Linked DNA regions of Hamadaea flava. The protein of the gene in region 2 binds, or shares a complex with, the protein of the main gene of each other region. Links are inferred from orthologs where the notes say so. Each region holds a gene or a part of one and is shown on either strand. Other genes may lie near its edges.

Region 1 (4,901 bases), 2.9 Mb from region 2 along the record:
ACGCCCGCTCGAACTCGCCCACCACGATCGCATCAAACCCCCGACCAGGCTGGGGGAGCGCTCCGTGCAGGTGGCCGGCCTGCGGGCGAAGATGCCACGGTGTGCGCCGGGAGACACCGACGTCGAAGAACTCCGCCACGATCATGCCCCGCCCGGCGATCAGCTCGCCGGCGAAGTCCCGTTGCCGCCGGCCCGATGACAGACGGTCCTGAAAGTCCTTGGTGGAGTCGCAGCCGTAGAACGTGAACCTGAGCACCGTGCTCGGAGCGGTCCGCCGGGGGATGCGCGTCCGCCGACCCGGACCGTTCGCACCGATCCACCAACCCAATAGATCAGGCTGCTCCACCTGCGTGTCCGCACCAGTCATCGCACACCTCCACCGAGGGGCGAGTGGCTGCTAGGGCAATCGTCGCGCGATCTCTGGCCGACCGCGATCCTACGGACGGCGGTCCCCAGACCGACCGGCCTGGTCCGCCGCAGTGAGGGGTGGGAGCGCCGGTGCGCCCCGTGGTGCGGGTCCACCGCTGATTCGACATCTGTCTAGGTTGACAGGTGATAGTGGCCTGCGGGACGCTGCCGGACGGCTGTTTTGAAGACTATCGAGGTAAAGGTGTGGGTTATGGGTGCGCTGCCGATCGAGTCGGTGCGTGTGTTTTTCCCGGCGTTCGCCAATGGGGTGATCCGTCTGGACGGGCCGGGTGGTTCGCAGACTCCGCAGCCGGTGCTCGACGCGATCACCGGATATCTGTCGGCCAGTAACGCGAATCTGGGTGGGGTGTTCGCTGCCAGCGAGGCGACCGGTGATCTGGTCGCGGGGGCACGGGCGGCGGCGGCCGCGTTCCTGGGCGCCGCATCGCCGGCGGAGGTGGGATTCGGGTTCAACGCGACCTCGGTGAACTTCAACCTGTCGCGGGCGGCGACCCGGGATGTGGTCGCGGGCGATGAGATTGTGGTCACCGCCCTGGATCATGATGCGAACATCGCCCCGTGGACGCAGGCCGCCGCCGACCGGGGTCTGGTCGTGAAGACAGTGGGTCTCGACGGTGACGGCCGGCTCGACATGGTCGCCCTTGCCGCGGCGATCGGGCAGCGGACGCGGATCGTGGCGTTCCCGTACGCCAACAACGCGACCGGCACTGCGGTAGACGTGGCTGCCGTCGTCCAGCTGGCGCACGCGGCTGGGGCGATCGCCTGGGCCGACGCCACTCACTGGGCACCGCACTTCCCGACCGTGGTCGGCGAGCTGGGGGTGGATGTGGCGATCTGCTCGGCGTACAAGTTCTTCGGCCCGCACCTTGGTCTGTTCTACGTCCGTGAGCGGGTCGCCGACCGGTGGCGGCCGCATCAGGCGGCCCACGCCGTTGCCGCGCCGGGCGCGGCCCGATTCGAGCACGGCACCCTGGCGTTCGAAGCCCTCGCCGGCTTGGTCGCCGCCCTCGAATATGTCGACAGCGTCGGCTGGGCCGCGATCGTCGATCACGAACGGCGGCTCGGGCAGCGGTTCCTCGATGGTCTGCCGGACGGGATCCGGTTGCACGGCCTTCCGGCGATGGACGGCCGTACCGCGACGTTCGCGCTCACCGTGCCGGGCCACGCCCCGGTCGAGGTCGCGAAAGCCTTGGCCAGCCGGGGGATCGCGGCCGGTGCGGGCATGTTCCACGCGCCGGCGGTGTTCGACGCCCTCGGCATCACCGGTGGGGCGGTGCGGGTGGGGTTCCTGCACTATCACAGCGAAGCCGACGTCGACGCGACGCTGACGGCGCTGCGGTCACTGGTCTAGGGTCGCGGCGATCTGGGTGGCCATGGTGCGGGCAGCTGGGCCTACCCCGATCAGGGTGGCTGAGGCGGGGCCGGTCCAGTCGCCGTAGCCGAGCAGATGCAGCCGCGGTTCGTCGACACTTCGAGTGCCGTCGGTGACAGGGTGCCCGTGTTCGCGGGACAGTTTCAGCGGGGCCAGATGTGCGAGGGCGGGCCGGAATCCGGTGGCCCAGACGACCGCGTCACACGCCCAGGCGGAACCGTCGGCCCAGCGGGGTCCGTCGGTGCCGAGGCTGGTGAACATCGGCCAGGCGGTGCGGTGTCCGCCGTCCCGGGCGGCGCGGACGGCCTCCACCGCGACGATGTCGCCGAGTTCGCCGATCCCGGCCGGCGTCGGCTGTCCGGCTTGCAGGGCGCGGTAGCGGCGGTTGGCCAGCTGGAACAGGATCCGGCCGTCGACGTCGTCGGGTAGAAACCGAGGCGGCCGCAGCGTGCACCAGCGGACCTCGGCGGCGTGGCCGGTGAGGTCGGCGGCGATCTGGGCGCCGGAGTTGCCGCCGCCCACCACGGTGACGCGCTGGCCGGTGAAGTCCTGCGGTTTGCGGTATTCGGCGGTGTGCAACTGCGCGCCGGCATACGCGCTGCCACGTGCCAGGGCTGGGAGGAAGGGCCGCCACCAGGTGCCGGTGGCGCTGACCACTATCCGGGCGGTCCACGGTCCGCTGCTGGTGTCGACCAGGAAGCCGTCGTCGTCGCGTCGGACCGCGGCCACGCGTGTGCTGCGATGGATGGGCAGCTGGTAGCGGTGTTCGTAGCGGGTCAGGTAGTCCACGACGTGTGCGGCGTCGGGGTATCCGGCGACCGGCGGCATGGGCCAGCCGGGCAGGGAGCTGAACTGGGCCGGGGAGAACAGCCGCAGCGAATCCCAGCTGTGTGGCCACTGCCCGCCCGGGGTGTGGCCGGCGTCGAGGATGGTGAAGTCGATGGCGTGCCGTCGCAGGTAGAACCCGGCCGCGAGGCCGGCTTGTCCGCCGCCGATGACCAGGACATCGTGATGGCGGGGGCGGGTGTTCATTTTCAGCAACTGTGGTTCCTGTTCAGACCGTTTCCGTGGCCGCCGCAGCGGCTTTGGAAGGCGTCACGTGCGGTCACGCCGACGGCAGTAGTTCGGTCATCAACGCTTCGACGCGTTTGCGAATCTCGTCGCGGATGGGGCGTACGGCTTGGATGCCTTGGCCGGCTGGGTCGTCGAGTTCCCAGTCGAGGTGGGTTTGGCCGGGGAAGTAGGGGCAGACGTCGCCGCAGCCCATGGTGATGACCACATTGGACGCCTCTGATGCTTCCGGGGTGAGGATCTTGGGTTTCTGGTCGGTGATGTCGATGCCGACCTCGGCCATCGCTGCGACGGCGACGGGGTTGATCTGGTCTGCGGGTGCGGAGCCGGCGGAGCGGACCTCGACGGTGTCGCCGGCCAGGTGCCGCAGCCAGCCGGCGGCCATCTGCGAGCGGCCGGCGTTGTGGACGCAGACGAACAGCACGCTCGGTTTGTCGGTGCTCATGGGGTGGTGCTCTCCTTGCCTTGATCAGTCAGCTCGGTGAGAAGTACGCGGACGCGGCGGTCGATCTCGTCGCGGATGGGACGGACTTGGCCGATGGGCAGGCTTGCTGGGTCGGGCAGGTCCCAGTCGAGGTAGCGCTTGCCGGGGTAGATGGGGCAGGCGTCGCCGCAGCCCATCAGCACCACCACATCGGAGGCGCGGACGACTTCGTCGGTGAGCGGTTTGGGGAAGTCCTTGGTCACGTCGACGCCGACTTCGGCGAGTGCGGCGACCACGGCGGGGCTGATCTCGGCGGCGGGGGTGGACCCGGCTGATCGGACGTGCACCTGGCCTGCGGCGTGGTGGTCGAGCAGTGCGGCGGCCATTTGGGAGCGGCCGGCGTTGTGGACGCAGACGAACAGCACCTCGGGGATGCCGGTGATGACCGAGCCGTCGTTCTTGGCGATGGCGGCGAGGCGGTCGGTGGCGAAGTGCACGGCGAGGTTGGGCAGGTGGCCGGTGACCTTCGCGGTCGCTGCCAGGAGGGTGTAGGACTCGTCGAGGTAACGCAGGATCGTCTCCAGGGAGAACACGCCTTTGTATTTGTCGGCAAGTTGTTCGGCGGCGCGGGCGAGGGTGGCTTCGGGGCTGATCAGGGTGGGCATCTGCCAGCCGGCGGGTTCGGTCATGTCCTGCTCCTGGCGGGTACACGCTCGGAAGTGGTGGCGGGTTCGATGGTGGCGATATCGCCGGTGACGGTCTGCGGTCGTGGATACAACACAGCCACCAGAGCGAGGCCCGCGATCGCACCGATGATCTGGAAGGCGATGAACGCGAGCACGGAGGCGGGGCTGATCCCGGCGAAGGTGTCGGTGAAGGCGCGGCCGACGGTGACGGCCGGGTTGGCAAAGCTGGTGGAGCTGGTGAACCAGTAGGCTGCGCCGATGTATGCGCCGACGGCGGCCGGGGCGTATCGGGTGCGGTGGGTACGCACGAGACCGAAGATGAGCAGGATCAGCCCGCCGGTGGCCACGGTTTCACCGATCCACAGGTGCGGCGTCGTACGCGCGGTGACCGACCATGACACCGCGTCGAGACCGAACATGAGGTTCGCGAGGACCGCGCCACTGATCGCACCGAGCACCTGCGCGCCAACATATCCGACCACCTCGGCCAGGCCGATCGTGTCGTCGTCGCGGCGGTGCAGCCACCAGTCGGCAAGGGTGACGACCGGGTTGAAATGTGCGCCGGACACGGGGCCGAGGATCAGGATGAGTACGGCCAGGGCGAGCATGGTGGCGATCGAGTTCTCCAGCAACTGCAGGCCGACGTCGTCCGGGGACAGGGTGACGGCCATGATCCCGGAGCCGACGACGGCGACGACGAGTAGCAATGTGCCGAGATATTCGGCGATCAGCCGTCGGGGCTGAATCGGCCGGATGGTGCTCACGGGTGATGCTCCTCGATCGTGGGGATCAGCCGTTCGATGCGGTCGGCCAGATCGATGTAGGCGGCTTCGAACGCGTCGTCGGTGTCGACCGGGACCGGGTCGGGAACCGACCAGTGCAGCCGGGTCTGTTCGGTGGGCAGGGTTTCGTGGACGTG
Region 2 (5,736 bases):
GCAGGCCCTGGCCGATGCCGTACTGAAGCGCCTGGGCGCCCTGGTTGACGATCAGGTCGCGCAGCATCTCGCCGATGGCGTCCAGCGGCAGAGCGGAGGTGTAGGGGGCGCCCCCGGCGAGGGAGACGACCTCGGGGCGGTTGGCTACGGCGAAGAGCGCTCGGATCTCGCTGGCGGTCATTCCGGCGACGCGCTGTGCGTATACCCCGGTGTAGTCGTCCAGCGTCGTTCCGCTGCTGTCGCTCCAGCCGCTCATGCCAGCCTCGCCTCCCAGCGCCCCTGGCGAGGCGCGCATACAAGCTTCGATAGTAACGGCGCGTGGGCACCCGGGTCGCGGCCAGTTCGCCGAAGGTGGCTCTTCGTCCCGGTAGATGGACGCGAACGGCGGATCGTGTCCGGATCTCCTCGCCAAGGGTAGTTACGGCGCGTAAGGTCGGGGGGTCGGCAAATTCCAGCATCACTACCCAGAGCGGGCACGCCATGTCGCGACGCGTGGTCAATCTGACCCTGGACACCCTGGAAGACCTGCCCCGCAGTTGCCGGGGCTGCGTGTATTGGGAGCTGGATCCCGTCTCGGCCGAGCGCGCCTGCGCCAACGGTGATCCGGGGCTGGAGAAGGAAGCCTGGATCTCGCAGACGCTCCTCGAATGGGGCTCCTGCGGCAAGATCGTCTACGTCGACGGGATGCCGGCCGGCTTCGTCATGTACGCGCCGCCGGCTTACGTGCCGCGCAGCCACGCCTTCCCGACCTCGCCGGTATCCCCCGACGCCGCCCTGTTCATGACGGCAAACGTGGTCGCGCCGTTCGCCGGGGGCGGGCTGGGGCGCATGCTCGTCCAGGCGATGGCCCGCGACCTGATGAAGCGCGGGATCAAGGCGATCGAGGCGTTCGGCGACGCCAAGTTCGGCGAGCTCGACTCCGAGCTGGGCCCGGTGGGCTGCGTGACCCCGGCCGACTTCTTCACGGCGGTCGGCTTCAAGACCGTCCGCCCGCACCCACGCTTCCCCCGCCTGCGGATGGAACTGAGAACAGCGCTCTCGTGGAAGTCCGACGTCGAGTACGCCCTGGAGAAGCTCCTCGGCTCGATGTCCCCCGAGGGCCTGCTGCGCCCGGTACGCCCCGCGACGCGGTCGCTATCGGGCCAGCTCGGCTCGTAGCGCGCTGACGTCGATCGAGCCGGTGAGCACGTCGGCGTCGACGGGGTAGTACATCCGCTGCACGGCCGCGACGATCGCCTCGACGACCCGATCGCGGAATCGGGGATCGGTCAGGCGCTCCCGGTCCGACGGTGAGGTCAGGTAGCCGATGTCCACGCGTACGGCGGGCATCCGGGTGAGCTTGAGGACGTCCCAGCTCTTGGCGTGCACCTGGCAGTTGCGCAGTCCGGTCCGGGCCACGATCTCGCGGAGCACCAGCCCGGCCAGCCGCTCCCCCATCGTCGAGGTGACGCCGTTGTCGGTGCCGTAGTGGAACGCGGCGACCCCATCAGCCTCCGGGTTCTTGTGCCCGTCGAGGTGAATGGAGATCAACAGGTCCGCGCCGAGGTCGTTGGCGAGCTGCGCCCGCTGCAGGCTGGAGACCTCCGCGGGCGGATTGGGCCCGCGCGTCAGATGCACGCGCATGCCGCAAGCGGCCAGCCGGCCCTCCAGCCGGGCGGCCAGGTCGTACGCGAGATCGGCCTCGGACCAGCGCAGCGGCCCCTCCGGGACGGTGACGCCGGGATCGTCGGCGCTGCCGTGCCCGGGGTCGATGACGATCTGCCGGCCGACCAGCACCGGGCCGTACGCCTGGAAGACCTGCTCCTCCCGGAGCCGCAACGGAGCGCCGCCGACGACCTTGCGGCCGAGCCGGCGCAGCGCGTGCAGCGTCTGCGGGCCACAGGCCCCGTCCGGCGTCAAACCGACCTCTCGTTGGAACTGCGCCACCGCTCGCGCCGTACGCGGTCCGTAGACCCCGTCGGCCCGGCCGACGTCGTAGCCCATCTCGAGCAGGCGTTCCTGCAGTTGGCGTACGTCGTCGCCGGTGATCGCGTCGGGCACGGCGTGGTAGAGGGTCCGGGCGCCCAGATGCCACTGCGCGGCGAGCAGCGCTCTCCACGTCTCGTCGCCCACTTCGCCGTCGACCGACAGTCCGCGGCTCTGCTGGAAAGCCCGCACACCGCGTTCCATGTCATCGGTGAACTGGGCAGCGTCATCGGGCTTGTCCACGGCCAGGCTCATGCCCGCGAGGATGCCGCGGATCTCGAGCACAGCCGCGCCCTGGTCGCCCCGCCGGATCGGACGCACGAACCACCTCCTGCCGAAACCTTCCCCGGACCCATCCCCCGCACCACGGCCGGCCTAACCAGCGGCGGCGTGTCCGGCTTGCCGGATGTGCGAGGAGAAAGCCCACGGGAGCGTACCGTGCGCGTCGCCGAAAACGGCACACGAAACGGCTTCGGCCCCGTCAGCGAAGGCCGACGGGGCCGAAGGGGCCGGCTGCGGGACTAGAGAGCCGACTCGATGAGCCGGACCAGGTCGCCCTTGGGCTTGGCGCCCGCCACGGACTGCACCGGCTGGCCGCCCTTGAAGATGGTCAGCGTCGGAACCGACATCACCCGGTACGCACGGGTGGTCTCCGGGTTCTCGTCGATGTTGACCTTCACGATGCGTACCCGGTCGCCCATCTCGTTGGCGATCTCCTCCAGCACCGGCGACACCTTGCGGCACGGCTGGCACCACTCGGCCCAGAAGTCCACCAGGACCGGCTTGTCGGACTGGAGCACATCGCTGACGAAAGTGTCGTCGGTGACGACCTTGGCACCCATGGGGGTCTCCTTTGCGGTTGGCGCTGATCAGTGGAGGTGGGCCAGCCAGCGCTCGGCGTCGAGCGCGGCGGCGCAGCCGGAGCCGGCCGCGGTGATGGCCTGGCGGTAGGTGTGGTCTACCAGGTCGCCGGCGGCGAAGACGCCGGGCAGGTTCGTGTAGGTCGATTGGCCCTGGGTGACGACGTAGCCGTCGTCGTCCAGCTCCACCTGGCCCCGGAACAGCTCGCTGCGGGGGTCGTGGCCGATCGCCACGAAGACGCCGGTCACGTCGAGCTTGCGCTGCTCGCCGGTGACGGTGTCGTGCAGCGTGACGCCGGTGACCTTGCCGTCGGAACCGAAGATCTCGTCGATCGCGGAGTTCCAGGCGACCTTGATCTTCGGGTTGGCCAGGGCGCGCTCGGCCATGATCTTGCTGGCGCGGAACTCGTCGCGACGGTGGACGATCGTCACGGTCTCGGCGAACTTCGTCAGGAAGGTCGCCTCCTCCATCGCGGAGTCGCCGCCGCCCACGACCACGATGTGGTGGTCGCGGAAGAAGAAGCCGTCACAGGTCGCGCAGGACGACACGCCGTGGCCCAGGAACTCCTGCTCCCCCGGTACGCCCAGCGGCCGCCAGGCCGAGCCGGTGCTGAGAATGACCGCGCGAGCGGTGTACTCCGTCTCGCCGACCCAGACCTTCTTCACGTCACCGCTCAGGTCGACGCGGGAAGCGTTGTCGGTCAGGAACTCGGCGCCGAAGCGCTCGGCCTGCTTGCGCATCTGGTCCATCAGCTCGGGGCCCATGATCCCGTCCGGGAAGCCGGGGAAGTTCTCGACCTCGGTCGTGGTCATGAGCGCCCCGCCGGATTCGAAACCCTCGATCACGAGCGGATTCAGGTTGGCCCGCGCGGCATAGATCGCCGCCGTGTATCCGGCGGGACCAGATCCGATGATGATCAAGTTCCTGACGTCGCTCACAGTTGCTCCTCGGGCATCTGCCATGGGGACGGACCGCGTCACCGACCCTAGAAACGCCATCGTACGGATGTGGAATTCCCGGGCCGCGCAGGCGTGCGCGAGGTCACCCGACGCGCTTGCTCACCACGAGGTCAGCATTGTTCCCCACGCCGCAGTCCGGTCCGGCCACCGCCACCCAGCGAGCGTCGTCGGCGGTACGCGTCACCACGATCAGCGCGGGGGAGCCGGCGTACCGGGCGTAGTCGACGCCGACCACCGTGCCGGGCACCTGCTGGGTGACCCAGGTCAGGCAGCGGCTCAGGTCGGCCTCGGTGAGCAGCCGGGACAGCGCGTCCGGCACCGGCGACGCGAAGGAGGAGAACGGGTCGGGCGCGCCCGACGCCGACTTCTCCGGGCTGGTCTCGCTCGCCCGCAGCGTGTTGGCGTTGCCGAAGTCGGTCGCCAGCACCAACGTGGTCTCGGAATAGTCGCGGCCGGTGGCGAACCGGGCGGCGGACGCGGCTTCAGCATCCGGTGCGGACATGGGGGCGTTGGCGCTGCCGCCACTGTCGGTGGCCGCGTCGGTCAGCGGCCGCAAGGCCGAGATGCCGATCCCCAACGCGGCGAGGATGACGAGGCCGACCAGCACCGGCGCCCAGCGGCGGCGGCGAGAGGCCGCCCGCCCGGCCGGGCGGTTGTCCGCCGGACGGTTGTCGACCGGCCGGGTCGGGCCGTTCGGATCAGGTGCCCCGATCGGCGGCTCGGCCAGCAGCGTCGCCTCCAACCGGCCCCAGACGTCGTCCGGCATCATCTCCGACTCGCCGCCGAGCGCGCGTAGCCGACCCTGGACGTCATCGGTGGCGGCGACGAGGTCGGCGTGCGCGGCGGCCCACGTGATATCGGTCCGGATCCGCTCGCTGACCTGGTCGGCCTCCGGGGTGCCGTCGAGCGCCCCGCCGACGTAATCGGCGAGCAGATCGAGGTCGGGCTGGTTGATGGGGCTCATGCCGACCGACCTCCCGCCTGATCTAGCCCTGCCCGTGATATGCCTGAGACGTCGCCGTGACCAGGTGGGTTCCCGCCGTTACGTAGGTCACTCAGCATCGTCGCGAGCCGGGCTCTGCCACGTGAGCAGCGGCTCTTCACGGTACCTTCGGCGACGCCCAAGATCGTGGCGACTTCCGCGACCGGATACCCCTGGACGTCGACCAGGATCAGGGCGGCTCGCTGCTCCTCGGGGAGCTGGGCCAGCGCCTGGCGTACGACGAGGTGGGTGTCGTGGTCGATCACCGGGGAGGCGGGCTCGGGGCGGCGTCGGCCCTCGTCCTCCGTCGACTCGCCGGGCAACGGGACGGTCGGCCGGGCCTGCCGGCGGCGTACTCGGTCGAGGCACGAGTTCACGACGATGCGGTGCAGCCAGGTGGTCACCGCCGCCTCGCCTCGATAGCCGTCGGCCGACCGGTACGCCTTGAGCAGCGCGTCCTGGAGCGCGTCGGCGGCTTCCTCCCGGTCGTGCAGCGTACGCACGGCGACGGCCCACAGCCGGTCCCGGTGCCGCCGGACGAGTTCGGCGAAAGCCTCGCGATCTCCGGCGACGTGCGCGGCCAGCAGATCCTCGTCCGACAGCGGAAGCATCACTTCACCCGGACCGTGATCTCCTGAACGCCGATCTGGTACCGGTTGGAGCCGTCTTCCGGGTCGCGGGGGATCCCGCTGATCCACAGCACGAGGTAGCGGACCTGGGCGGCGTCCTCGGTGCTGAACACCATGTTGGTGCCGTTGAACTCGTCGAGCGCCCCGCCGATCTGCGTGAACGAGGTCAGCGCGCCCTGGTCGGGGACCGTGTTGCCGCCGAGCAGCTTCACGGAGGCGCCGTTGTCGGACAGCACGACGGTGACGTCGGCGACCGCCTTGGCCGCGCCGAGGTCGATGACCAGCCCCATGCCGGGCTTGATCCCGCCGGGGCCGAAGTTCTGGTTGTAGTGGTCGGTCT

Evidence for each region. Proteins that work in one complex are often made in the same cells at the same time.
Region 1: the proteins of trxA (region 2) and HDA40_RS08920 are in contact, whole or in part, in an NMR structure (PDB 2IPA), measured with the Bacillus subtilis proteins. The link is inferred for Hamadaea flava from one-to-one orthologs.

What each region holds. Positions count from the first base shown.
Region 1 is NZ_JAMZDZ010000001.1:1,864,199-1,869,099, reverse strand. Bases 1,613-4,611 are described here. They hold HDA40_RS08920 (arsenate reductase ArsC), read right to left. Parts: upstream 3,318-4,611; coding sequence 2,907-3,317; downstream 1,613-2,906. Other genes in these bases: HDA40_RS08910 (aquaporin), read right to left, coding at 3,982-4,611; HDA40_RS08915 (arsenate reductase/protein-tyrosine-phosphatase family protein), read right to left, coding at 3,314-3,985; HDA40_RS08925 (ArsO family NAD(P)H-dependent flavin-containing monooxygenase), read right to left, coding at 1,769-2,833; HDA40_RS08930 (cysteine desulfurase-like protein), read left to right, coding at 1,613-1,780. In the rest of the region: HDA40_RS08935 (hypothetical protein), read right to left, coding at 1-367; more of HDA40_RS08930, read left to right, coding at 620-1,612; more of HDA40_RS08910, read right to left, coding at 4,612-4,746; HDA40_RS08905 (arsenate reductase/protein-tyrosine-phosphatase family protein), read right to left, coding at 4,743-4,901. UniProt on the Bacillus subtilis protein: Catalyzes the reduction of arsenate [As(V)] to arsenite [As(III)]. In vitro, can dephosphorylate para-nitrophenyl phosphate (pNPP).
Region 2 is NZ_JAMZDZ010000001.1:4,810,301-4,816,036, reverse strand. The notes cover bases 1,148-3,979. They hold trxA (thioredoxin), read right to left. Parts: upstream 2,808-3,979; coding sequence 2,487-2,807; downstream 1,148-2,486. Other genes in these bases: HDA40_RS22765 (RsmA family anti-sigma factor), read right to left, coding at 3,868-3,979; trxB (thioredoxin-disulfide reductase), read right to left, coding at 2,835-3,764; HDA40_RS22780 (N-acetylmuramoyl-L-alanine amidase), read right to left, coding at 1,148-2,286; HDA40_RS22785 (GNAT family N-acetyltransferase), read left to right, coding at 1,148-1,158. Also shown: HDA40_RS22790 (aminotransferase-like domain-containing protein), read right to left, coding at 1-256; more of HDA40_RS22785, read left to right, coding at 481-1,147; more of HDA40_RS22780, read right to left, coding at 1,135-1,147; more of HDA40_RS22765, read right to left, coding at 3,980-4,749; RNA polymerase sigma factor SigM, read right to left, coding at 4,746-5,378; HDA40_RS22755 (protein kinase family protein), read right to left, coding at 5,378-5,736. UniProt on the Bacillus subtilis protein: Participates in various redox reactions through the reversible oxidation of its active center dithiol to a disulfide and catalyzes dithiol-disulfide exchange reactions.